DNA from 2 places in the Halomonas sp. DP3Y7-2 genome. Region 2 is predicted to be linked to the other one. Evidence: predicted binding sites of a transcription regulator. Region 2 holds the regulator's gene; the other holds the start of a gene.
What was found. Region 2 encodes sigma-54, which starts transcription at its own class of promoters, with help from an activator protein. Its sites were predicted from a motif close to TGGCACNNNNNTTGCTNT; they were not measured.
Positions count from the first base shown of each region.

Region 1: hmpA (NO-inducible flavohemoprotein) is a predicted target of sigma-54. The motif match lies at 6,019-6,036, and genes of this name have one in related genera.

Region 1 is NZ_JAHVKJ010000001.1:121,032-133,089, reverse strand. It holds gene yiaK (3-dehydro-L-gulonate 2-dehydrogenase) at 1-973, shown strand, start outside; gene KUV45_RS00600 (tripartite tricarboxylate transporter substrate binding protein) at 1,317-2,288, shown strand; gene KUV45_RS00595 (tripartite tricarboxylate transporter TctB family protein) at 2,338-2,898, shown strand; gene KUV45_RS00590 (tripartite tricarboxylate transporter permease) at 2,903-4,417, shown strand; gene hmpA (NO-inducible flavohemoprotein) at 4,585-5,757, opposite strand; gene norR (nitric oxide reductase transcriptional regulator NorR) at 6,223-7,788, shown strand; gene KUV45_RS00575 (NnrS family protein) at 7,945-9,129, shown strand; gene KUV45_RS00570 (SirB2 family protein) at 9,134-9,535, shown strand; gene KUV45_RS00565 (cytochrome c) at 9,821-10,273, shown strand; gene KUV45_RS00560 (cbb3-type cytochrome c oxidase subunit I) at 10,354-11,694, shown strand; gene KUV45_RS00555 (CbbQ/NirQ/NorQ/GpvN family protein) at 11,747-12,058, shown strand, end outside.
Region 2 is NZ_JAHVKJ010000008.1:124,746-136,803, reverse strand. It holds gene KUV45_RS10435 (KpsF/GutQ family sugar-phosphate isomerase) at 1-943, shown strand, start outside; gene KUV45_RS10430 (HAD family hydrolase) at 1,028-1,594, shown strand; gene lptC (LPS export ABC transporter periplasmic protein LptC) at 1,591-2,166, shown strand; gene lptA (lipopolysaccharide transport periplasmic protein LptA) at 2,211-2,741, shown strand; gene lptB (LPS export ABC transporter ATP-binding protein) at 2,741-3,466, shown strand; gene KUV45_RS10410 (RNA polymerase factor sigma-54) at 3,659-5,071, shown strand; gene hpf (ribosome hibernation-promoting factor, HPF/YfiA family) at 5,252-5,560, shown strand; gene ptsN (PTS IIA-like nitrogen regulatory protein PtsN) at 5,567-6,049, shown strand; gene rapZ (RNase adapter RapZ) at 6,303-7,184, shown strand; gene KUV45_RS10390 (HPr family phosphocarrier protein) at 7,187-7,456, shown strand; gene KUV45_RS10385 (hypothetical protein) at 7,520-8,044, shown strand; gene bioA (adenosylmethionine--8-amino-7-oxononanoate transaminase) at 8,140-9,414, shown strand; gene KUV45_RS10375 (4Fe-4S binding protein) at 9,442-10,869, opposite strand; gene KUV45_RS10370 (FTR1 family protein) at 10,872-11,711, opposite strand; gene KUV45_RS10365 (cupredoxin domain-containing protein) at 11,708-12,058, opposite strand, start outside.

The sequences.
Region 1 (12,058 bases), on a different contig from region 2:
CGCAGTGCTGAATGCGGCGGGCCTGGCGCCGGAAGATGCCGAGCTGTGCGCGCGCATTCATGCTGAAAGTACTCGTGACGGGGTGGTCTCCCACGGTGTTGGCCGCATTCCGCGTTTTGTCGATTACCTGAACAAGGGGTGGGTCGATCCGGCTGCTCGGCTGAGCCTGGTGCAACGATTGGGCGCCCTGGAAGTCTTCGACGGCCACTTTGGGATTGGCGTTCGCCACGCACTCGGCGCCACCGAGCGGGCCATGGAGTTGGCCTCCGAGCATGGCATGGGGCTGGTCGCCGTGCGCAATACCACCCACTGGATGCGCGGCGGCAGCTATGGCTGGCATGCGGTCGAGCGGGGATTTGCCGCGATCATGTGGACCAACACCGAATCCTGCATGCCCGCCTGGGGGGCCGCCAGCCAGAGTATCGGCAACAACCCGTTGGTCATGGCGGTGCCTGCAGAGCAGGGCCCCATGGTGCTGGACATGGCCATGTCGCAGTTCTCCTACGGCAAGCTGAACAGCCTGGCCCTGGCCGGCGAGTCCTTGCCGGTGGACGGTGGCTTCGACCAGGCGGGACAGCTCAGTCGCGATCCTGGCGCCATCGCTGAGTCGCGACGCCTGCTGCCTGCGGGCTACTGGAAGGGATCTGGCCTGGCGATGCTGCTGGACGTGATGGCGGCGCTATTGTCCCAGGGCAACCCCACCCATCATATCGATACCCTGGGACGCGGCAGCGGTGGCGGCGCCTCCCAGGTATTTCTGGTCTTCGACCCGCGCAAGCTGGCCGGACTCGAGGCCTGCAATGCGCTGGTCGAAGGGCTTGCCGGCCACCTGGCCGACGCCGTGCCGGTGGACGCGGGCCGGCCGCCCCGCTGGCCGGGACAATCCACCGGAAATAGGCGCCACGCAGACAACGACAGCCTGCTCGACGTGCCCGATGACCTGTGGCAGGCCGTTCTCGCCTTACCTGCATAAAGCGTTTAGGGACGCGCTGAATAAATGTTACGAGCGATGATAGGTCGGCAGCCGCCGGAGCGGAAAGACCAGAGTTTACAAGCGGTTAAATGAGGATCTTGAGCACCGCCGGCAGCCGAGATGTCGAGCGCAGTAATTTATGCAGTGTTTCCCTAGGTAAAGCGCCTGGAAAAGAGGTTCCTGAACCGGCCGTCGCCAAGCGGCAATGTTTCAGGGCAGGCCAGTATCCGCTTCCACCGGCCCCCGGTGCAGGGCCATCAGTGTAACGCCAGCAGTCGCACCGCCAGCAATCACAATGCCAACAGACCCAAATCGCCAACAACAATGGCAAGGAGTGAACAAGATGCGCAAGTTGATGAGCGTGGCCCTGGGAGGCCTGATCGTTGTCGCCAGTGCCAGCGCGCAGGCCGACTACCCCCAGCGTGATATCCGCATGATCGTGCCATGGGGCGCCGGCGGCGGCACCGATGGCATCGTCCGCAAGATCTCCAATCTTGCCGAGGCGTCCCTCGATGGCACCATCTATGTCGAGAACATCGAGGGTGGGATGAGTGCCAATGGTCTGGTCCAGACGCTGGGAGCCCGGCCCGACGGCTACACCCTGGTGGCACTGACCTACGACAGCGTGGTGACGATTCCCTGGCAGGGGATGCTGGCCGGCTTTGATATCGACAAGCTCGACCTGATTGCGCGTATTACCAGTGAACCCGATGCCATCGTGGTGCCCGCAGACTCGGACTATACAAGCCTGGAGGCGTTGATCGACGCTGCCAAGGCGGCCCCCGGAGAGGTGCGCGCGGGTATTCAGAACATGGGCTCCCGTACCCACCTGACCCTGCTGCAACTGCAGGACCAGGCCGACGTGTCGTTCAAGATCGTGTCCTATCCCGGCGGTGCCGCGCCCCAGAAGGAAGCCCTGCTCAACGGCGAGGTGGACTTTGCACTGACCAGCCTAGGGGATTTTGAGTCGTTGATTTCCGCCGGCAACGCCAAGGGCCTGGTGGAATTCACCGACGTCCAGAGCGAGAGCTTCCCTGATGTGCCCCCTGCCAGTGAGCTGGGCTACGACATCCAGATGGGCAGCTTTGTCATTCTGGCCGCGCCGGCCAACACGCCGGAAGACGCCCTGACGGCCCTGGAAGCGGCCTATCAGCAGGCCTATGACAGTGAAGAGTTTCAGACCTGGCTGGTCGACGTAGGGGTCACCCCCAACTGGCTGGGTGCCGACGAGGTCGAGGCCTGGGCAGAAGATACCCAGGCAGAGCTGTTCGCGCGGATGGATGAGCTCAAGGAAGCCGGCCTGATTGGCCAGTGAGTCTCGGTTGCCGTCGGGCGCCGGCGGCAACCCTTGTGAGGATGTTGCCATGAAACTGCTGCTACGGGCGGGAGGTTGGCTGGGTGGGCGGCGAGGCGTTGTCGCCTGCCTGCTGGCGCTGACCCTGGTCTATCTGGTCGAGGCCTTCAAGATTGCGCCACCACTGCATAATGGTGCCCTGACCGCGTCGTTCTTTCCGGTGCTTCTGGGCATTGTCATGCTGCTGGCGCTGGCATTCGTCGTGCGTGCCGACCGCCACGCTGACGGTGACAGCGCAGAGGACGAGGCCCCGATGAGCGAGTCTGACCAGGAGGCGACCCAAGAGGCGACTCAAGCGGCGACTTCGGGCGAGCCGGCACCGGCATCAATCTGGCAGGGCGCCCTGGCGGTGACCCTGGCGACCGGTCTCTATATCAGTCTGTTTGCCAGCGTCGGCTACTTTCTTTCTACCTTTGCCTACGCCTTCGCCATGATGCTGATCTTTGGCGCGGGCCGTCCTGCGCTTCGCAGCCTGGGCTTCAAGGCGCTGGTGGCGGTGGTCATCGCGCTGCTGGGATACGCCCTGTTCGAGCTGGTGTTCCAGGTGCGTCTGCCGACGCTGTGGAGGTGACGGCATGGATTACCTGATCGAACTGTCCAAGGGCTTCGCGGTGCTGATGCAGCCGGATATCCTGCCCTATCTGATCGGTGGCTACCTGATCGGTACCTTCTTTGGTGCGGTGCCGGGGCTGACCTCGATGCTGGCCATTGCGCTGCTGCTGCCGTTGACCTACAGCCTTGATATCACCGCCGCGCTGGTGGCCTGTGCGGGCATCTTCATGGCCGGGATGTGCAGCGGCAGCATCACCGCGACGACCATCAATATTCCCGGCGCCCCGGCCTCGATGATGACGGCGATCGAGGGCTATCCGTTGCAGCAGCGCGGCCAGGGCGCCAAGGCGCTGGGGCACGCGGCGCTGGCGTCGATGATCGGTGGCGCCATCGGGGCTCTGCTGCTGATGGTCATGGCACCCCTGGCAACGGATGCCGCGCTGCTGATTCGTACCCCCGGCAAGTTCTCGCTGATTGCCTTTGCGCTGATCGTGATCGTGATCTCTCAGCGCGGGGCCATCTCCAAGGGGCTGGTCGCGACCACCCTGGGGGTGATGGTGGCCACTGTCGGCATCGACGTGATGCAGCCGATTACCCGCTTCACCTTTGGTACTGGGGTACTGATGCAGGGCATCGACATCATGCCGCTGGTCATCGGCGCCTTTGCCGTCAGCGAGCTGTTGGTGCAGTCGCAGAATCGTGCCAAGCGTACCGTCGAGCGGGATGCGATCAAGGCCAGCGCCATTCGCCGCCGCGACTTTATTCCACCGTGGAAAGAGGTGCGCGAGATCGGTCTCTATCGCTATCTCAAGTCGGCCATGATCGGCTACAGCGTCGGTGTATTGCCCGGTGCGGGAGGCTCCATGGCGGCCTTCGTGGCTTACGCAGAGTCCATGCGCAGCTCACGCCACCCGGAGAAGTATGGCAAGGGCTCGGTAGAAGGTATCGCCGCCGCGGAAGGGGCCAATAATGCGATGTGCAGCGGGGCCTTCGTGCCGATGCTGTCGTTCGGCATTCCCGGTGACCCGACCACCGCCATTGTGCTGGGGGTTTTGGTGGTCAACGGCCTGCAGCCGGGGCCACAGTTCCTCGACAGCCAGCTAGCGCTGGTGGCACCGATGTTCATGGCCCTGCTGGTATCTGCGCTGGTGCTGGTGCCCCTGACCCTGTACGTGCTGGGGCCGTATTTCGTGCGCATCGTCTCCATCCGGCGCGACGTGCTGTACGCCAGTATTGCCGTAGTGGCCTTGGTGGGCTGCTATGTGGCGACCTATTCGGTGTTCCAGATGGGCCTTGCCCTGGTATTCGGCGTGCTGGCCTTCCTGCTGCGGCGCCAGGGCTACCCGGTGGCCTGCCTGTTGCTGGGCTTTGTGCTGGGGCCGAGCCTGGAGGAGTACTGTCGGCGCTCACTGTCGCTGTCTGACGGCAATCCGCTGATCTTCCTTACCAGTCCAGACAGTCTGTTCTTCCTGGCACTGACCGGCGTGTTCTATTACTTCATGGTGATAAGAAAGCCGGAAGCCCGTCAGCACGCTTGAGGCGCTGGTCCAGGCACCGTCGCCGTCTTGTATCTGCCAGCAGGCCGCGCTCTGATCCCAGAGCGCGGCTTTTTTATGGATGACGGCGTCGCAGAGGAAGCTTTGTTGATAGCGCTTTGGCGCTAACGCAACGGTGCTAAAGCGACGGTGACGAAGATCGACAGGGGTCAGGCCGCGTGCAGCGGGCGCGAGGGACCAAAGTGCTCGTAGTGGCGCTGCTCAGGGGCAATACCCAGGGCGGCCAGGTGGCTGTCGATGGCACTCATGAAGGGCCCAGGGCCGACAAAATAGCACTGGGTATCGGCACCCGGCAGCAGTCGGGCGAGCAGAGCCTGTTCAAGGCGTCCCGTGATATCACCGTCGTCTCCATGATCATAGGCACAGATCCGCGTCATCAGCGTCGGGTACTCCCTCACCAGGGCGTCCACTTCGCTGCGAAAGGCGTGGTGGTGGATGTCCCGTGCCGCATGGACATAGCACAGCCGGCGGCCCTGGCTGAGCGCCTGGCGTGCCAGCGGCAGCATCGGCGTCTGGCCCACGCCACCGCTGATCAGCATCACCGGCCTATCACTATTGTCCAGCGTCAACTCTCCGGCGGGAGGCAGCAGCGCCAGGGTGTCGCCAACCTGCATCTGCTGGTGCAGGTAGTTGCTGACCCGTCCGCCTGGCTCCTGCTTGACCGAGATGCGGTAATCGCAGCCGTTGGGGCTGCCGGACAGGCTGTAATGGCGGTGGACGGTCTCGCCGTCGATGCGCAGTTGCAGTCCGATGTACTGACCCGGCAGCGCATCGGCGACCGGCTGACCATCGCAAGGTGCCAGGATGAAGGAGCGAATGACCTCACACTCGCGCTGGATATGGGCAATGCGAAACTCGCGCAGGCCCTGCCAGCCACCGGGGCGGCCAGCGAAGGCCTGATAGCGCTCGGCCTCTGCCGCGATCAGCAGCTCGGCCAGGTCGCCATACAGGGCTCCCCAGGCTTCAGCGATCTCGGCGGTGACGGCATCGCCCAGGACGTCGCCGATGGCGGCCATCAGGCACTCGCCGACGATGGGGTACTGCTCGGGCTGGATGCCCAGCGAGACATGCTTGCTGATGACGGATTGCATCTGCTGGAGAACCGCCTCGGGCTGCTGGCGCAGCCCCACGTAGGCGAGCACTCCCCGTGCCAGGGCCTTGGGCTGGCCGCCGTCGGCCTGATGGGCCTGGTTGAACACCGCCTTGACCTCTGGGTAGCGCTCGAACATCAGCGGGTAGAAGCGGGCAGTAATGGCGTCCAGATGCTCGGCGACCAGCGGGGCGGTAGCATTGATGATGGCGTCTTGGGCAGCTGTGGTCATGGTAGGTCCTGTCAGGGAAATGGGGTGACGAAGGTGCCGTGCATCCTTCATCTTGGCGTCTTGGCGCTGTCGTATCGGAGGCTTGGCTCGCTGCGGACTAGTCGCAGTCCTGGCGAGGTGGTCAGCCAGGCTGTCGCAGCGGGTCGGAGGGTGGCCGTTCGCGCCCTTGCTGAAGCGCTGCGCGTTTTAAGATCAAGAGCGCTGCGCGTTTTAAGATCAACAACCTGGTGACGCGTCAGGCTCCCTCTGCCTGATGTCTCAGGAGCAAGGGGCGTGCCCAGGCGTCATGGGTGCGCCAACTTGCCGCGGCCCTGGCAGGATCGCCAGCGAGAATGCGGGCTGGGGCGGGCTAGGGCAGGCTGGGGCGGGCAGGACGAGCGCGATCGAGGGGCAAGCGAATGTTGCCTAGTGTCATATCGACAAGGTTGTTGCTATCTTTTTGACACTGGTCATGTCAAAAGGACAATGCGGGTGGTCGATTTTCTTCAACAGCTGCGCGGACTGTTGCAGCGGCTGGGTGACCAACAGGGGCCTGAGCTCGCCGAGGCCTGGCAGGGCGTGCTGCGCTCGCTGGTGGCGAGAACGTCGGCGGACGCCAGTGCCTTGCTGGTCGTACACGGGCCCGGGCTTCGACCCGTGGCGATTCAGGGCCTGCCTGAAGGGGTCGCGGGCAGAACCTTTGTTCTCCAGGACCATCCTCGCCTGGAAGCTATCGCCAAGGCGCCCGGGGTCTGTCGCTTCGCTGCCGACTGTGGGTTACCCGATCCCTATGATGGCCTGCTGGATGACGGCCTGACCCCGGTGCATGATTGCCTGGGCGTTCCGCTGCGCGATGGTGGCGAGCTGATCGGCATGCTGACCCTGGACGCGCTGACACCGGGCGCCCTCGCCGACTTGGATGACGAGGGACTGCTGGCCGCTGCCGAGCTACTGGGCACCTGCCTGCGCCTGTCGCAGCGTCTGGACAGTGCGCGTTTGCAGCTGGCCCTGAACCATGCTCCTGAGAGCCATCGCAACCAGCGCCTGGTGGGCTGGCGCAGCGCCACCATGCGCAAGCTGATGGCGTCGGTCGAACTGGTGGCAGCTACCGACATGAGCGTGCTGGTGCACGGGGAAACCGGTGTCGGTAAGGAGCGCATCGCCCACGCCCTGCATCATGGTTCGCGCCGCGCCGGGGGCCCCTTGGTGGTGGTGAACTGTGCGGCGTTACCTGCGTCACTGATCGAAAGTACCCTGTTCGGCCACCGGCGCGGCGCCTTCTCCGGGGCGGTGAGCGATCACAAAGGCCACTTTCAGATGGCCGACGGTGGCACCCTCGTGCTGGATGAAGTGGGAGAACTGCCTCTGGAGCTGCAGCCGAAGCTGCTGCGGGTGCTGCAGGAAGGGGAGATTCAGCCCCTGGGCAGCGATCAGCTGCGCCATGTCGACGTCAGGGTGGTAGCGGTGACCAACCGGGATCTGGCCCAGGAGGTGATCCAGGGGCGCTTTCGTGAAGACCTCTATCATCGGCTCAGCGCCTTTCCCCTTGAGGTCCCGCCGCTGCGCCAGCGCCTGGATGACGTGATGTTGCTGGCCGGACATTTTCTCGAGCAAAACCGGGTGCGACTTGGCGTCGGCAATCTGCGCCTGAGCGACCAGGCGCGGGCAGCACTGCTTGCATGGCACTGGCCGGGCAACGTGCGTGAGCTGGAGTCCCTGCTGGCCAGGGCGTCGCTGCTGGCGATGGCCGAGGTGGACCGGCTGGCGTCACCGGATGCACGACGCAGAAGCCTGCGTATCGATACCGTCCACCTTGGACTGAAGACACCTCCACTGACGCGCTCAGCCGCCCACCTCGATGAGCAGGTGAGTGCTCAACGTGGGACAGCACATGACCTATTGCCGCTCAGGCAGGCGACGGACGAGTTCCAGCGCGATTGCATCAGCCAGGCCCTGGCCATGGAGCAGAGCTGGGCCGGAACGGCGCGTCGGCTGGGCATGGACCCGGGCAACCTGCACCGGCTGGCCAAGCGGCTGGGGCTGAAGGCCTGAGGGGCGCCCGGAGGCACTAGCGAGGCTGCTATCTGGAGGCGGCCAGCAGGGGGAAGGTTGGCGTGGCATCAGCAGTGCCTTTGATGTGCATCATGGTGGCGATAGCCAAAGCGGGCCAGACTGGACAAGACCAACGGCTTTACTCGGGTACTTGTCATGTCCTCCATTGCCGATCGCCTGCCGCTGGCACGCCTTGCCTTTCGTCCCTTCTTCTTGCTGGCGGCGGCATTCAGCCTGCTGTCGCTGCTGCTGTGGCTGGGCTACTGGCACGGCGTGTTCCTGCTGTCGCCCCGGGCGGGCATGCTGTGGTGGCACCAGCACGAAATGCTGTTTGGCGTGGTGGCCGCGGTGGTCTCGGGTTTTCTGTTGACCGCGGTGCAGACCTGGACGGGACTGCGTGGTCTGCACGGTGGTCCACTGCTCGGGCTTGTAGCGCTGTGGCTGGTGGCGAGGCTAGGGCTAGCGTTTCCCGGCTTGCCCGAGCCCCTGGTAGTGGCGCTGGACGTCGGTTTTCTTGTGCTGGTCTGTGCGGTGATGGCGGTGATGGTCATCAGAGCCAGGCGCTGGCGTAATCTGGTCTTTATCCCGGTGCTGGCGATTCTGGCCGGGGCCAATCTGGGCAGTCACCTGGGCGTTGCTCGGGGAGACCCGGAGCTGGTCCGTCAGTCCTCTTACCTGGCGGTCATGCTGGTCACGTTGATCATGGCCGTGCTGGGGGGGAGGGTCATCCCGATGTTCACCGCCAACCGCATGGGACTCAAGCGACGACCGGCGCTGGGATGGCTGGAAGGTGCGGCACTGGGCAGTCTGGCCGTGGCGGTGCTGCTGCAGCTGGCCCGGACGTTTGGCATTGAGCTGCCTGATGCCCTGCTGGCCAGTATTCTGCTGTTGGCGGCAGTGCTTCACCCGCTGCGTCTGATCCGCTGGCAAGGGGTGGCCACCGCACGGGAGCCGCTGTTGTGGAGTCTGCACCTGAGCTATGCCTTTGTCCCATTGGGACTGCTGCTGTGGGCGTTCGGGCTGTTCGGTGTCGGCCGCGTGGAGCTGGGCATTCACGCCATCACGGTGGGCGCCATGGGGACCATGATGCTGTCGATGATGTGCCGCGTGTCGCTGGGACATACAGGCCGTCCCATGCGCTGCCTGCCAGGGGTTGGCGTGGCCCTGGGTCTTCTGGTCATCGCCGGACTGTCACGCTCGCTGCTGTTGGCGCTATGGCCTTCGGTAACCCACTGGGTCTACAGCGCCAGTATTGTCTGCTGGTGCGCCGGCTATGGACTGTTCCTGCTGCACTACCTGCCGATACTGAGCGCGCCTCGCCTCGACGGTCAGATGGGCTAGCAGCATGTCGGCAAGCCTCTATCTGTTCATGAAATCGCTGCATGTGACGCTGGCCGTGACCAGCGTGCTGTTCTTCGCCTGGCGCTGGTGTCGCGCCATGCAGGACGGTCCAGCGGTTGGCTCCCCCACGATGAGAAAGCTTCCTCATGTTCTGGACAGCCTGTTGCTGGCGGCAGGGGTAGCGCTGATGGTGTCGACTTCCCAGTGGCCTCACCAGACACCCTGGCTTGCCGCCAAGCTGACGGCCTTGCTGGCCTATATCGGACTTGGAATGCTGGCCATGCGGCCAACCTTGCCTTTCTGGATACGCAGCGTCGCTGCCTCACTGGCTCTTGTGGTGTTTCTCTACATGCTGGGGGCGGCTCATCGCCACAGCATGCTCTCCTGGTTTTCGTCATTTTCATGACCCGATGGCGGCTCGTCTTTGAGCTGTATCAATGCTTTTCTTTCAGTGTTCATGGTAACGGCATTGTCTCCATGAAGTAGGCGTATCTCTCTGCCAAAAAAGGGTGAATAACGTCACTTAATTAAGTGGTTGATAGGGCGAATCAATCGATAAAATGGGTGATGCACGTCATATTCCGAGTGTTTTTGTCAGGTATAAAGTCTCTCCTCTTCATACAATGAATATCGGCGCCATGGAGGTCTGTCTTTTCGGCGCCATGGGCCAAAACAATGAGGAGGCGTCGTCATGGCCGAGGGTCTGACAAAATCTGCAGCACGCAACATCTTCTATGGTGGCTCACTGTTTTTCTTCCTGATCTTTGTAGCTCTGACGGCGCATAGTCACTGGTACATCGTGAAGGAGTCTACCAGTGCCCTCCCTCTCACCGATTCGGTGAGGGCAGGCAAGCATGTCTGGGAGAAGAACATGTGTATCAACTGCCACAGCATCATGGGTGAGGGGGCCTATTTCGCACCAGAGCTTTCCAATGTATGGACACGCTACAAGGGACGTGACAACCCAGAGGCTGCTAGAGCGGGGCTGGCTGCCTGGATGCGCGCACAGCCGCTAGCGATCCCCGGTCGTCGAAAGATGCCGCACTTTGACCTTAGCGACGAAGAAATGACGTCGTTGATCGACTTCCTTCAATGGACCGATGCCATCGATGACCAGAACTGGCCACCCCATGAGTCCGGGTAGCAGCCTCTGGCTATGCCAGCCAGTGGTCGGCAGTCACGAGATGGGGTCGAGAGAGGGATAATCCTGGAGGGATATGCAACATGAAATATGAAACGCAGAAGGTGGCCTACGCCTTCTTTCTGGTCGCCATGGGGCTGTTTGCCCTGCAGGTCGTGTTTGGCATCATGGCCGCAGTGGTCTATGTGTTTCCTGATTTTCTGGCCCAGGTCATGCCGTTTAACGTGATCCGGGTTAGCCATACCAACCTGCTGATTGTGTGGCTGTTGATCGGCTTTATGGGCTGTACCTACTACCTGATGCCGGAAGAGGCTGAACGGGAGATCCATAGTCCGATGCTGGCCTATCTTCAGCTGGGCATCTTCGTGGTCGCGGGCGTCGCCGCCCTGGCGTGCTACCAGCTGGGGATCCATGAGGGGCGTGAATTTCTCGAGCAGCCGTTCTTCGTCAAGGTGCTGATCACGGTGTCCTTCCTGATCTTTCTCTATAACACCAGCATGACCTTGCTCAAGGGCCGCAAGACCACCATCAACCTGGTGTTGATGCTCGGCCTGTGGCTGGCCGCGGTGTTCTGGCTGTTCGCATTCTACAACCCGGGCAACCTGTCGGTGGACAAGGTCTACTGGTGGTGGGTGGTGCATCTCTGGGTGGAAGGCGTGTGGGAGCTGATCATGGCGTCGCTGCTGGGATATCTGCTGATCAAGATGTCCGGGGTGGACCGCGAGGTGATCGAGAAGTGGTTGTACGTCATCGTCGGTCTGTCGCTGTTCTCGGGGCTGCTCGGCACCGGACACCACTACTACTGGATCGGCACCCCCAGCTACTGGCAGCCCATCGGCAGCATCTTCTCGACCCTTGAGGTGATTCCGTTCTTCGCCATGGTGGTGTTCTCCTTTGTGATGTTCTGGAAGGGCTCGCGCAATCACCCCAACAAGGCGGCCATGCTGTGGACCATGGGATGCCCGACGGTGGCCTTCTTCGGCGCCGGGGTGTGGGGCTTCATGCATACCCTGTCGTTCATCAACTACTACTCCCACGGCACTCAGGTGACGGCAGCCCATGGCCATCTGGCCTTCTATGGCGCCTACGTGATGCTGATCCTCGGGGTGATCAGCTATGCCATGCCGCAGCTGCGCCGGACTCAGCCCTTCCACCAGGTGCTCAATATGTGGGGCTTCTGGATTCTGACGTCGGCCATGTGCTTCATGACCTTCACCCTGACCTTTGCCGGTGCGGTGCAGACCCATCTGCAGCGGGTGCTGGGAATGAACTACATGGAGGTGCAGGACCAGCTCGGCCTGTTCTACGCCATGCGCCTGGGCACCGGTATCGCTGTGGTGGTGGGCGCGGCGCTACTGCTCTATGCCTTGTTCGGGCCGATTCGCCGTGGCACGGCGGCGGGCTCGACACTGTCTGCTGCCTGACCCGCATTGAGGCCGTCTTAGGGCGGCCTCGAATGTCTGGAGGACCCCCTTGATGACTCACGCTTCACTCTCACCACTACTCTCACCACTACTCGCACCACAGCCGCGCAGCCTGGCCGCTGACAGCGTACCGTTCTACCAACCCCAGGGTAACGAAGTCGCGCTGTTCGAGCATGCCTATCGCCAGCGGCTGCCGCTGATGCTCAAGGGGCCCACGGGCTGCGGCAAGACGCGTTTCGTGCGTCACATGGCAGCGCGGCTTGGCCTGCCGCTGCATACGGTGGCCTGTCATGATGACCTGACGGCGTCAGATCTGACCGGGCGCTATCTGCTCAAGGGTGGGGAAACCGAGTGGTCCGATGGC
Region 2 (12,058 bases):
CCGACGCACGCTGGAACTGGAGCGCGACGCGGTCGATGCGTTGATTCAGCGCCTCGATGAGGCCTTTGAGCGCGCCTGCACGCTGATCCTGGCCTGCCAAGGACGGGTGGTGGTGACAGGCATGGGCAAATCCGGCCACATCGGCGGCAAGATTGCCGCCACTCTGGCCAGCACCGGCACCCCGGCGTTCTTTGTTCATCCCGGTGAAGCCAGCCATGGCGACCTTGGCATGATCACCCCAGGTGACGTGGTCCTGGCGCTGTCCAATTCCGGCGAGACTGCCGAAGTTACCGCCTTGCTGCCTCTATTGAAGCGTATGGGCATTCCGCTGATCAGCATGACCGGCAGGCCCGGGTCGACCCTGGCGCGCCACGCCGAGGCCCATCTGGATGCCGGCGTCGAACGCGAGGCCTGCCCGCTCGACCTCGCCCCCACATCCTCTACCACGGCAGCGCTTGCCCTGGGTGACGCCCTGGCCGTCGCACTGCTTGAATCCCGCGGCTTTACCGCGGAAGACTTCGCGCTGTCCCATCCCGGCGGCAGCCTGGGCAAACGCCTGCTGCTGACGGTGGCAGACCTGATGCATACCGGCGACAGACTTCCCGTCGTGGCGACTGGCTCACCGCTCAGAGATGCTCTGCTCGAGATCACCCGCCAGGGCCTCGGTTTCACCTGCGTAGTGGCCGATGACGGTACCCTGGCGGGCGTCTATACCGATGGCGACCTGCGCCGAACCCTTGACCGCCACCAGGATTTCAGCACCCTGAGCGTGGACGATGTCATGACCAGTCCCGGACGGCGCATCCGTCCCGACACCCTGGCGGCGGAAGCCGTCAAACTGATGGAAGACAGTCGCATCACCGCTCTGGCGGTAGTGGATGACCAGCAGCGCCCGGTTGGCGCGCTACACATGCATGACCTGCTGGCAGCAGGTGTCATTTGACGCCTGGCCTGACGGCACTCCGGGCGCTACAGCCGGGCAGCTGCCGTCACACCTTCTGCCCACTCAACATCAAGGATCGCCATGATGGCCCACGACCCACTTGCCTCACTCTCCCCTGACCTGGTGCAACGACTTGGCCGCGTGAAGCTGCTGGCGCTGGATGTGGACGGCGTGCTGACCGATGGGCAGCTTATCTTCCATGCCGACGGTACGGAATTGAAGGCCTTCAACACCCTCGATGGCCACGGTATCAAGCTGGCCAGGCGCGCGGGAATCGACGTCGCCCTGATCACCGGGCGTAGCTCACCCATGGTCTCCCAGCGCGCCAAGGCGCTGGGCATCCAGCACGTCCAGCAAGGTGTCGAACGCAAGCTACCGGCGCTGGAATCGCTGTGCGCCGAGCTGTCGCTGTCACTGGAAGAGGTGGCCTATTGTGGAGACGACCTGCCCGACCTGCCGTGCATTGACCGCTGTGGCGTGGGCATCAGCGTGCCAGGCGCCCCGTTCTACATTCGCGAACGCGCCCGCTGGGTCACCGAGCGCGACGGCGGTCATGGCGCAGTGCGGGACATCACGGATACCTTGCTGGCTGCCCAGGGCCGCCTCGACGGCGTGGTGGACAGCTATCTGAAGGACGGACCCCTGATATGACATGGCGCTCACTGCGGCCCGGCTTCCGTTTCTGGCTGGTCATCCTGCTGCTGGTGCTGGGCGGCGGACTGGCCCTGCTCGACCCGCGGGACGGCACTGTGCCCGACCTGATCACCGACGATCAGGCCGGCGAGCCGGACTACTACCTGATCGATGCCACCCTGACGCGCTTCGACACCCAGGGTGCGCCCCATCAACGCATTACGACCCCGCGTCTGGTGCACACCCCGCTGGATGACATCACCCGCGTCGACCAACCTGACATGGAACTTGTCGATGACAGTGGCCGCCTGTGGATCGCCACTGCCACCGACGGCGAACTTGGCCCGGACGGCAACCCTCTGACACTGACCGGAGATGCCCACCTCGAGGCCCCTGCCGAGCGCTGGCAGCTGGATACCGAGGTGCTGGTCTATGACAGCGATTCAGGCCACGCCTGGAGTGAGACGCCTGCGGTATTGCGCCAGCCCCCCCAGGAAATGCGAGGCGAGCGCTTCGATGCCTGGATCCATGACAATACCGCCCGTCTGACCGACAATGTCAACGGCTATCATCCGCCAGAGCCTCAATAAGCCAGAGCCGCTCTCAGCCCGAGCTCTAACAAGGAGTCACTTCCATGATGCGTCCCCGTCCCGCGCTACTGCTCGCCCTGGCCCTGGGCCTGACGAGCGTCGCCACCAGCACCGTCACCCTGGCGCTGGAAAGCGACCGCAGCGCCCCCATTCAGGTAGAGGCCGACCAACTGGACCTGGATGACCGCGCAGGCACAGCGGTGTATACCGGCGATGTGCGTATTCAACAGGGCAGCATGCTGCTGACCGGTGAGCGTGTGGAAATTCAGCGCAACGACCAGGGTCAGCTGTCCCGCGCCACGGCGACTGGCTCCCGCGCCTACCTGGAGCAGCAGCCTTCGCCGGAAGAGCCGGTGGTCAAGGGCTGGGGCAAGAAGGTGGTCTACCATGTTGCCGAGCGCCGCATGGAACTCATCGACCAGGCGGAATTGCACAAGGCCAATGACACCTTCGACGGCGCCTACCTGGAGTACTTTCTGGATCGCCGCGTCGTCCAGGCTCGCTCCAGCGCACAGGGTGTCGACGGCCAGCAGCGCATTCGCATGACCCTCGAGCCGGAAAGCCAAGGAAACTGATGAAGACTCTCCACGCTCGCCATCTGGCCAAGAGCTACAAGAAGCGCCGCGTCGTCCAGGACATCAGCCTGTCCATCGAACAGGGCAGCATTGTGGGCCTGCTGGGCCCCAACGGCGCAGGCAAGACCACCTCCTTCTACATGATCGTCGGACTGGTCAGGGCGGATGCTGGCACCATCAGCATCGACGATGACGACCTGAGCCGCGCGGCCATGCACCAGCGGGCACTGGCGGGTATTGGCTACCTGCCACAGGAAGCCTCCATCTTCCGCAAGCTGTCCGTAGCCGACAACATCATGGCGATCCTCGAGACCCGCAAGGACCTCGACCGGGAAGGTCGCCAGGCGCGCCTTGAGCAACTGCTCGAAGACTTCCATGTCAGCCACATTCGCGACAACCCGGGCATGAGCCTGTCCGGCGGGGAAAGACGCCGGGTCGAGATCGCCCGAGCCCTGGCCACAGAACCCGCCTTCATTCTGCTCGACGAACCCTTTGCCGGGGTGGATCCGATCTCCGTCGGCGAGATCAAGTCGATCATTCGCCAGCTCAAGGCTCGTGATATCGGCGTCTTGATCACCGACCACAACGTGCGCGAGACGCTGGACATCTGTGACCGCGCCTACATTGTCGGCGACGGCCAGATCATCGCCGAAGGCAGTGCCGAGTCGATCCTTGCCAACCAGCGCGTCAAGGAAGTCTATCTCGGCGAAAACTTTCGCCTTTAGCCACCACGGGCGCTGCCGGGCCGCTATATTGGCAGGGTCTTCATGGCGCCCGCTCGACCTTGCACTGACGCGCATGCGGGGCATAGCAAGCCCTGCGCGCCACCCCCTGCCCACAAGTTGGCAAGAAGCTTGCATGGTACCTGACCCGCCGTTAGGGTAAGGCTTTTCAGCTCCACGAACGGAAGTCACATCATGGCCCTCAAGGCGTCACTGCAGCTGAAGATCGGCACCCAGCTGACCATGACCCCTCAGCTGCAACAGGCTATTGGCCTGCTCCAGCTTTCCACGCTGGACCTGCGCCAGGAAGTCCAGCAGGCGCTCGAGGCCAACCCGATGCTCGAGCTGGAGGATGAATTCGGCGAGCTGCAGGTCAAGGACAGCAAGGACGACGACTGGGCCGACGAGATCCCCTCCGAGCTAACGGTCGACAGCGACTGGTCCGATACCTATCAAGACCTTGGCACCGCCCCGGCCGGCAGCGCCGAGGCGCCTGACTTCGAGCGCCAGGCCAGCGGGCAATCCCTGCATGGCCACCTTAGCTGGCAGCTGGCCCTGCTGGACCTCAATGATAATGACAGGCGCATCGCAGAGTGCCTGATTGACGCGGTCAACGGCGATGGCTACCTGGTGGGACACCTTGACGATATCGCCCAGGGCCTGGCCGATGACGACGCTGCTGCCCCGCCCCTGCAGGACGTGGCGTCGGTACTGGCCAGGCTGCAGCAATTCGAACCTACCGGTGTATTTGCCCGAGACTTGCGCGAATGCCTGCAGCTGCAACTGGACAGCCTGCCCCGTGACACCCCCCTTCTGCCCCAGGCGGGAAGACTGGTACGCCAGTTTCTCGAGGCGCTGGCCAGCGGTGATCGTCGTCTGCTGAAGCGCCGCCTGAGCCTGACCGAAGAGCAGCTGGACGATGTCATCGAACTGATCCGTGGCCTCGACCCTAGGCCTGGCAGCCAGTACGGCGACAGCGACAACGACTATGTCATTCCCGATCTGGTGGTCCGCCACACCGAAGAAGGCTGGCGCGTCGAGCTGAACCCTGAGGCGATGCCACGCCTGCGCATTCAACCCGACTATGCGGCCTTGATCCGACGGGCCGACAAGAGCCAGGACAACCAGTTTCTGAAGGACCACCTGCAGGAGGCACGCTGGCTGATCAAGAGCCTGGCAAGCCGCAACGACACCCTGTTGAGGGTCGGACGCGAAATCATGGAGCGGCAGCTCGACTTCCTCGAGCAGGGTGAAGCCGCCATGAAACCACTGGTGTTGGCAGACATTGCGGCCAAGGTCGAGATGCACGAATCGACCATCTCACGGGTGACGACCCAGAAATTCGTGCATACGCCACGGGGAGTGTTCGAGCTCAAGTATTTCTTTTCCAGCCAGGTGGGCCAGGATGGGGATGCCCATTCCAGCACTGCCATACGCGCCATGATCAAGTCGCTGATCCAGCAGGAGCCGCCTCGCAAACCGCTGTCTGACAGCAAATTGGTGGAGCTGCTCGCCGAAGACGGTGTCAACGTCGCCCGACGCACCGTCGCCAAGTATCGAGAAGCGATGAATATTCCCTCTTCAAGCGAGCGCAAGCGCCTGCGCTGAGCCCGGTCAGATGGCTCGAGACAGGCAGCGAGCAGAGCGCGTAGCGCAGTTACATGAAAAGCGCAAGCGCTTGAAATATCGCACGACATCTGCGTCTTAATGCGTAGAAGCAGGGGGGTTTGCAGGATCGGAAAAAGGGTTACAATCGAGCTACCACCCGCAAGAGCAAGGAGCCTTGTCATGCAAGTCAACATTACCGGCCACCACGTCGAATTGACCGATCCCCTGCGTGACTACGTACAAGAGAAGCTCGCCCGTGTGGAGCGCCACTACGACAACATCACCAATGTGCAGGTCACCCTCTCGGTGGAGAAGGAGCGCCAACAGGCTGCCTGTACGCTTCACGCTGCCGGTGCAGACCTGCATGCAGAAGCCCAGGACGGCGACATGTACGCCGCCATCGACGCCCTTGCCGACAAGCTGGACCGCCAGCTCGTCAAGCACAAGGAAAAATCCCAAGCCCGCGCCCAAGGCGCCGGAATTCGCTGACCTCTCATGACATTGGATGCCATTCTCCCCCCCGAGCGCACGCTATTTGACGTCCCGGGGGGCAGCAAGAAGAGGGTGCTGGAATTTTTCAGCACCTTCATTGCGCAGAACACACCAAGCCTGGATAGCCAGGAAGTCTTCAGTCGCCTGATCGGCCGCGAACGTCTGGGTAGCACCGGCATCGGCAATGGCGTGGCCATTCCGCATGCTCGCAACCCGCACTGTAAGGCCCCTATCTCTGGCTTTCTCAAGCTGGCAGAGCCGATTGATTTCGACGCCATCGACGGCGAACCGGTGGACCTGGTATTTGTCTTGCTGGTGCCTGAGGAAGCGGATGATGCTCACCTTGCCCTGCTGGGACAGGTGGCCGGGGTCATGAATGACGCCGATACCCGACATCGCCTGCGCCACGCGACGTCCCAGCGCGAGCTGCACGAGCGCTTGCAGGAAGCGATTCGCCAGCAAGCCCCCGGCGACGCCACGACCTGACGGCACGCACCGAAAGCGCCTTGATCCTATGTCTTGATGGCGCACGCCTTGCCTGGCGCCTTGACGAATGGCGCCTCGCTAACAGGGGCCTCGCTGATGGGGAACTCGCTGATTAACCTCTAGCTGATTGCCATTTAGCTGATTACCATCTAGCTAGATAGCACGCTCTGATCGAGCGTGATCTGGCCGTCACCGCGCGGTGACCGCCTGACACCAACTGCCCTCTTATCGCCCCCTGCCAAGGAGACAGGACATGCAGCTCGTGATCATCAGTGGTCGCTCTGGCTCGGGAAAGTCCGTGGCGCTTCAGGCTCTCGAAGACCTGGGCTTCTATGCCATCGACAACTTGCCAGCGACGCTGCTGGGGTCACTGGTCGAAGAGCTGGAGAATGGACATTCACAGCGCATTGCCGTCAGTGTCGATGCGCGCAATCTGCCCGAGGCGCTGGAGCGTTTTCCCGCACAGCTGACGGCGCTGAAGCAAGGTCCCATCGACTGCCAGGTCGTCTACCTCACCAGCGACGCGCGGATTCTGCTGGAACGCTACTCCCATACTCGACGCCGTCACCCGCTGACCCGCAATACCGACATGACCCTGGCCGAGGCCATCGAGTCCGAGCAGAAGGCGTTGTCTGGCATTCGCGACCTGGCAGATCTGATCATCGACAGCTCCCGCCTGTCCGTACATGAGCTGCGTTCACGCATCGCCGAGCAGGTGGCCGATCATCGCAGCGGCCAGCTGAGCCTGACCATCGAGTCCTTTGGCTTCAAGCGTGGCGTGCCCCCCGACGCCGATATCGTGTTCGATGCACGCTGCCTGCCTAACCCCTACTGGGAGCCATCGCTGCGGGATGCCAACGGCTGCGATCAAAGCGTGATCGCCTTCCTTGAGCACTATCAAGACGTCGCCGACATGAAGCGCGACATCCTGACCTGGGTGCGCAACTGGCTGCCACGCTATCAGGCCAGCCAGCGCAGTTATCTGACGGTGGCCGTGGGCTGCACCGGGGGGCAGCATCGCTCGGTCTATCTGGCCGAGAGCATCGCCGCGGCGCTGGTCGACGACCACCCGAGAATACGCCTGCGCCACCGCGAGCTTGGCCAGCAACGTCGTCTGGACAGCGGGGCACAATGAGCGTGGCCAGACGCGAGCTGACCCTTACCAATCGCCGCGGGCTGCACGCTCGGGCGGCCACTCGCCTGGTCACCTGCTGTCAGGCGTTCGACGCCTCCGTGACCGTGCACCACGGTCAGCGCTGTGGGGATGCCGCCAACATCATGTCCCTGCTGATGCTGGCGGCCCCCTGCGGCACCGTGCTGACCCTGGAAGCAGAAGGTCCCGACGCCGATGCGGTGCTCGACGCCCTTGAGGCCTTGTTCGTCGCACGCTTCGACGAAGACGCCTGAGGCCCTCGGCCACTGCGCTGACCCTGCCCTACCCTTCGATTTCGCCTCGCTTCAAAGGACATCATGCAGCTTATCCAGACTGGCAAGTACACCGAGGTCCACTACGACCCGGACCAGGATGCCTTTATCAAGACCTTCACACCCAAGGCGAGCGATCGCTGGCGCTACCGCCTGGGCATTCGCCGCTACCCGGGACACAACTTTCGCTACGTAGCCCGTCGCCTGGAGCGCCTGGGAATCGACACGCCCACCATTCTTGACGCTCAGCGCTACCGTCTGGTCACCGCCAACGTCCATGGTGTGGCGCTGAAACAGTTAGTACTCGATGATCCCGCCTTGCAGGAGCGCTACCTGGACATCCTGGAAGCGCTGTATCGTGACCGCATTCACTGTCGAGGCCTGCATACCGACAACTTCCTGGTGGTCGACGGTACGATCATCGCCATCGATCTGGATGCCTACAAGGCCCCGCGCGTCTTCACCTATCCACGCCGGGAGTTCATCGACTGCCTCAGCCGGTCCCTCAAGAACGAGGAGTCCTTTCTGTTCGAGCGTTTCCTCAAGCGCGTCGACGCCCAGCATCCCTGAATAGCCTGACGGAGCCTACCCGGCTGGTGGGAGCCGCGGGAGCAATGGTAAACTCGCCGAAATATTTTTGGTTTACTAAACCCTCAGGAGCCGAGATGCCCTCTCCCGTCTGGCACCCCTACGCCCACCTCAAGACACAAGCCGCCGCACCCAGGGTGGTCGGCGGGCGCGGCACCCGCTTCACCCTGGACACCGGCGAATCTCTGCTCGACGCGACCTGCTCATGGTGGTGCATGATTCATGGCTACGGTCATCCGCGCCTGGTCGACGCCATCAAGCAACAGGCCGACACCCTGTGCCATGTCATGCTGGGCGGGCTGACCCACGATCCCGCCGATCAGCTGGCGCGGGAGCTGGTGCGACTCACACCTGACGGACTCGAGCACGTGTTCTTCTCCGATAGCGGTTCCGTCGGCATGGAAGTCGCCATGAAGATGGCCGTCCAGTACCACCATCTGCGTGGCCATACGGGCAAGCGCCGGATGCTGTCGCTGATGAAGGCCTACCACGGTGACACCGCCGGCTGCATGGCAGTGTGCGACCCGGAGGAAGGCATGCACTCGCTGTTTGCCGGCTACCTGCCCGAACACCACTTCGCGCCGGCACCCAAGGCGCCTTACGGCGCCACTGCGCAACAGGTCGAGGCGGATCTGGCGGCGCTACGCAGCGTGCTTGAGCAACACCACCACGAGATAGCCGCCCTGCTGATGGAACCCCTGCTGCAGGCGGCGGGTGGTCTCAACATGACGTCACCGCACTATCTGCGCGGCGCACGAGCGCTGTGTGACGAGTTTGATGTCCTGCTGGTGTTCGATGAAGTCGCCACCGGCTTTGGCCGCACCGGCAAGATGTTCGCCGCCGACCATGCCGATATCACGCCCGACATCATGGTGCTGTCCAAAGGCTTGACCGGCGGCTACCTGGGCCATGCCGCCACCCTGGCCACCACACGCGTCCATGACACCTTCATCGGTGACAGCCAGCTGCATGCCTTCATGCATGGCCCCACCTTCATGGGCAACCCGCTGGCCTGTCGGGTGGCCCTGGAGAGCCTGCGAGTGTTCGAGGAGGAGGACTACCTGGGCAAGATCTCGCGCCTCAATGCCATCCTGACCCGCGAGCTTGCCGGCGACGACAGTCTGCGCCAGCATCCTGCTGTCGCTGACGTGCGCGTGCTGGGAGCTACCGGAGTCATCGAAGTGTACGATGCCTCCGCTCTTGCCCATGCGGCTGACATCGCCCGCTCACGCGGAGTGTGGCTGCGCTCCTTCGGCCGATGGCTTTATACCATGCCCGCCTACATCACCTCCGACGAGGAGATGCGCCAGATCATCGACGCCATGAAGGCGCCCTTCCTGGATGCCGCCTAGTCCTGTCGCACTCCCGCGATAGCGGCATCACCAGCCCCAGAACAGCAACCACCAGGCGCCCACCACGGGCGCCTGGGCCAGCACCATCAGCCCCATCGCCAGGCCACGCCGCATGCCTGATACGTAACGCCCGAGCAGGCCCCAGCTCAAGCAAGCGCTGACCACCACCACAAGCGTCAACAGCAGCGCTCTCACATCATCGGCCCACAGCAGCTGCCAGCCATCCCCACGCAGCAGCGTCAGGGTGGTCATCGACAGCCCCAGAAACACACCTCCGCCGGCCAGAGGAATCAGCGCATAGGACAGGTGCCACAGGCGCCGCCAGGACCACCTGCCCAGCAGCAGATTGGCCAACCCCAGCAGCGCGCTTGTCCAGCCTCCCAGGGTTAGCGCCGTCACGCCGATATAGCCCAACAGCAGAGCGCCATCGAGCAGGCTGAACACATCGTGTTGCTCAGGGTAGTGAGTCAGCAGCCACCAGGGTGCCGTGGCATCCAGCAGCCAGCCCGCACCATGACCATAGAGCCACACCGCGCTCGATTGCTTGGCCGCCACGAACCAGGGACTCGCAGACCAATGGAAGGCACCCACCGCCACACCCAGCAGTCCAAACACCACCAGCAGGTACTCCCACACGGTGGCCGGCCGCTGGGGAGGGGGAGCAATCACCTCAGCCCCAGGGGCACGCAGCTCTAGATGAATCGCGCTCTTGTAGCCGGTGCAGCGTGAGCACAGATGGCAATCACTGGCGCTGTCCAGCTGCTTGAGTGGAAGCAGCACGGGACAGTCTGGAGCCGGTTGGCGAGCGACCTCGCCCCTGCGCCGTCTTTGGCCATAGCGGTGCCAGCTGGCTGGCTCGGTGCGAACGTGCAGTGGCGAGAGTTTGGCAAGCAGTGCAAAGACGCCGCTGACGGGACACAGATGACGACACCAGACACGCTTGCCCTTGCCGTAGACCACCCCCACCAGGGCGGCGGCTACGGTTGAGCCTCCCAGCACCAGCAGTGCCGCCTTCGGGTACTGGTAGACACTGATCAATTGGCCATACACGGTGGTCATGACAAAACCCACCAGGGGCCAGCCTCCCCAGCGCATCCAGCGCGGTATCGCACGCCCCAGACCCACGCGACTGGCCGCCTCCGATATCGCCCCTTCAGGGCACAGCAGGCCACACCACAGCCGCCCCGCAACGACCATGCTGACCATCACGAAGGGCCACCAGATACCCCAGAAGACAAATTCGGCGAACACGGTAAGGTGTCCCAGGATGCGGGACTGGTAGTCGGGCAACGGCAACAGGGGGGGTATCAGCAGCAACACTGCATAGAACAGCACGACGCTCCATTGCAGCCCCAGCACCGCTCGACGATGATCGGCCAGCCAATGTCCTAGCTGATCCAGGCGCGAGCGCTCATCGTCGCCGCGCTTTACTGATGCGGACAGACAGCGACGCATGCTCACGATGCCACCCGATCTCTGCTCTGCCTGCGCAGGGGAACATGCAGGTACATGATGACCAGCCACCAGTACGCGATGTAGCCGAACACTAGGGTGGAGGGCGGCCAGGCCCTATAGCCAGCGATGGAGGCTAACATCCCCCCTACTCCCTGACCGTCGTCCAGCCACTGACTGGTATCCCAGAGCGGATCCATGCCAGCGGGCAACCAGCCCAGATTGATCAACCCTTCCAGCGCCGACACCCAAAGACCGGCCGCCACCAGCAGCAACAATGCTTCGCTGATCACAAAATAGAGGCGCCAGGCAAAGCGCCGCGACGTCCATTGCAATGCCCAGAAACATAGCGCTGCCATCACCAGCCCCAGGCCGGCGGACAGGACAAAGTCCCAGCGCGTGCCCTGATGCCATTGCGCGACACCGATGCCATAGAGAAATACCAGTGTCTCGGCGCCTTCCCGGGCGACCGCCAGCGCCGCCAGGCTGGCGATACCCCACTGACGGACCGGTGCCAGGCAGCGCTGGGCGTCGCGCTCAAGTACCCCCTTGAGCTTCGCGCCATGACGCCGCATCCACGCCGCCATATGCACGATCAGAAGCGCCGCCACGGCCGACATGATCACCTGAAACAGCGTTTGGGCGTCTCCGCTCAGCACGTCGCCGACGCCCATCAAGGCCGCGCCTAACGAGATGGCCAGCGCGATGCCCAGCATGGCTCCCGCCCACAGCCACCTCAGGGCATCACGGCGCTCGGCGCAAACCAGCCAGGTGTAGAGGACACCCAGCACCAGAATGGCTTCCATGCTTTCACGAAACACCACCACGAAGGCCGCGCCATTCATGGTGCAGCCTGCTCATCTGGGGCAACCGCGATGATTTCGCCCTGCGCCTCGGGCAGGTGGAATTCATCGAAATACTCGTAGCGGCCTGGCTTGAGCGGATGGATGACCACAAAGGAGTGGACGCCAGGGCCCATCACCTTTTCCTGGCGCAAGCGACGACTTTCGAACTCGACCGGGGTGGCCCCGCTGTTGTGCAACTCCAGCTTGAACCGCTCCCCTGCCCTGACCAGCAACGGGGTAGGCTCGAGACGCCCGTCATCAAGCGTCAATCGATAGCTGGGCAGGCCCTCGGCCAGGCCCTCTCCCGCAACGGCCCACAGCGACATCAGCGACAGGGCCACCAACGG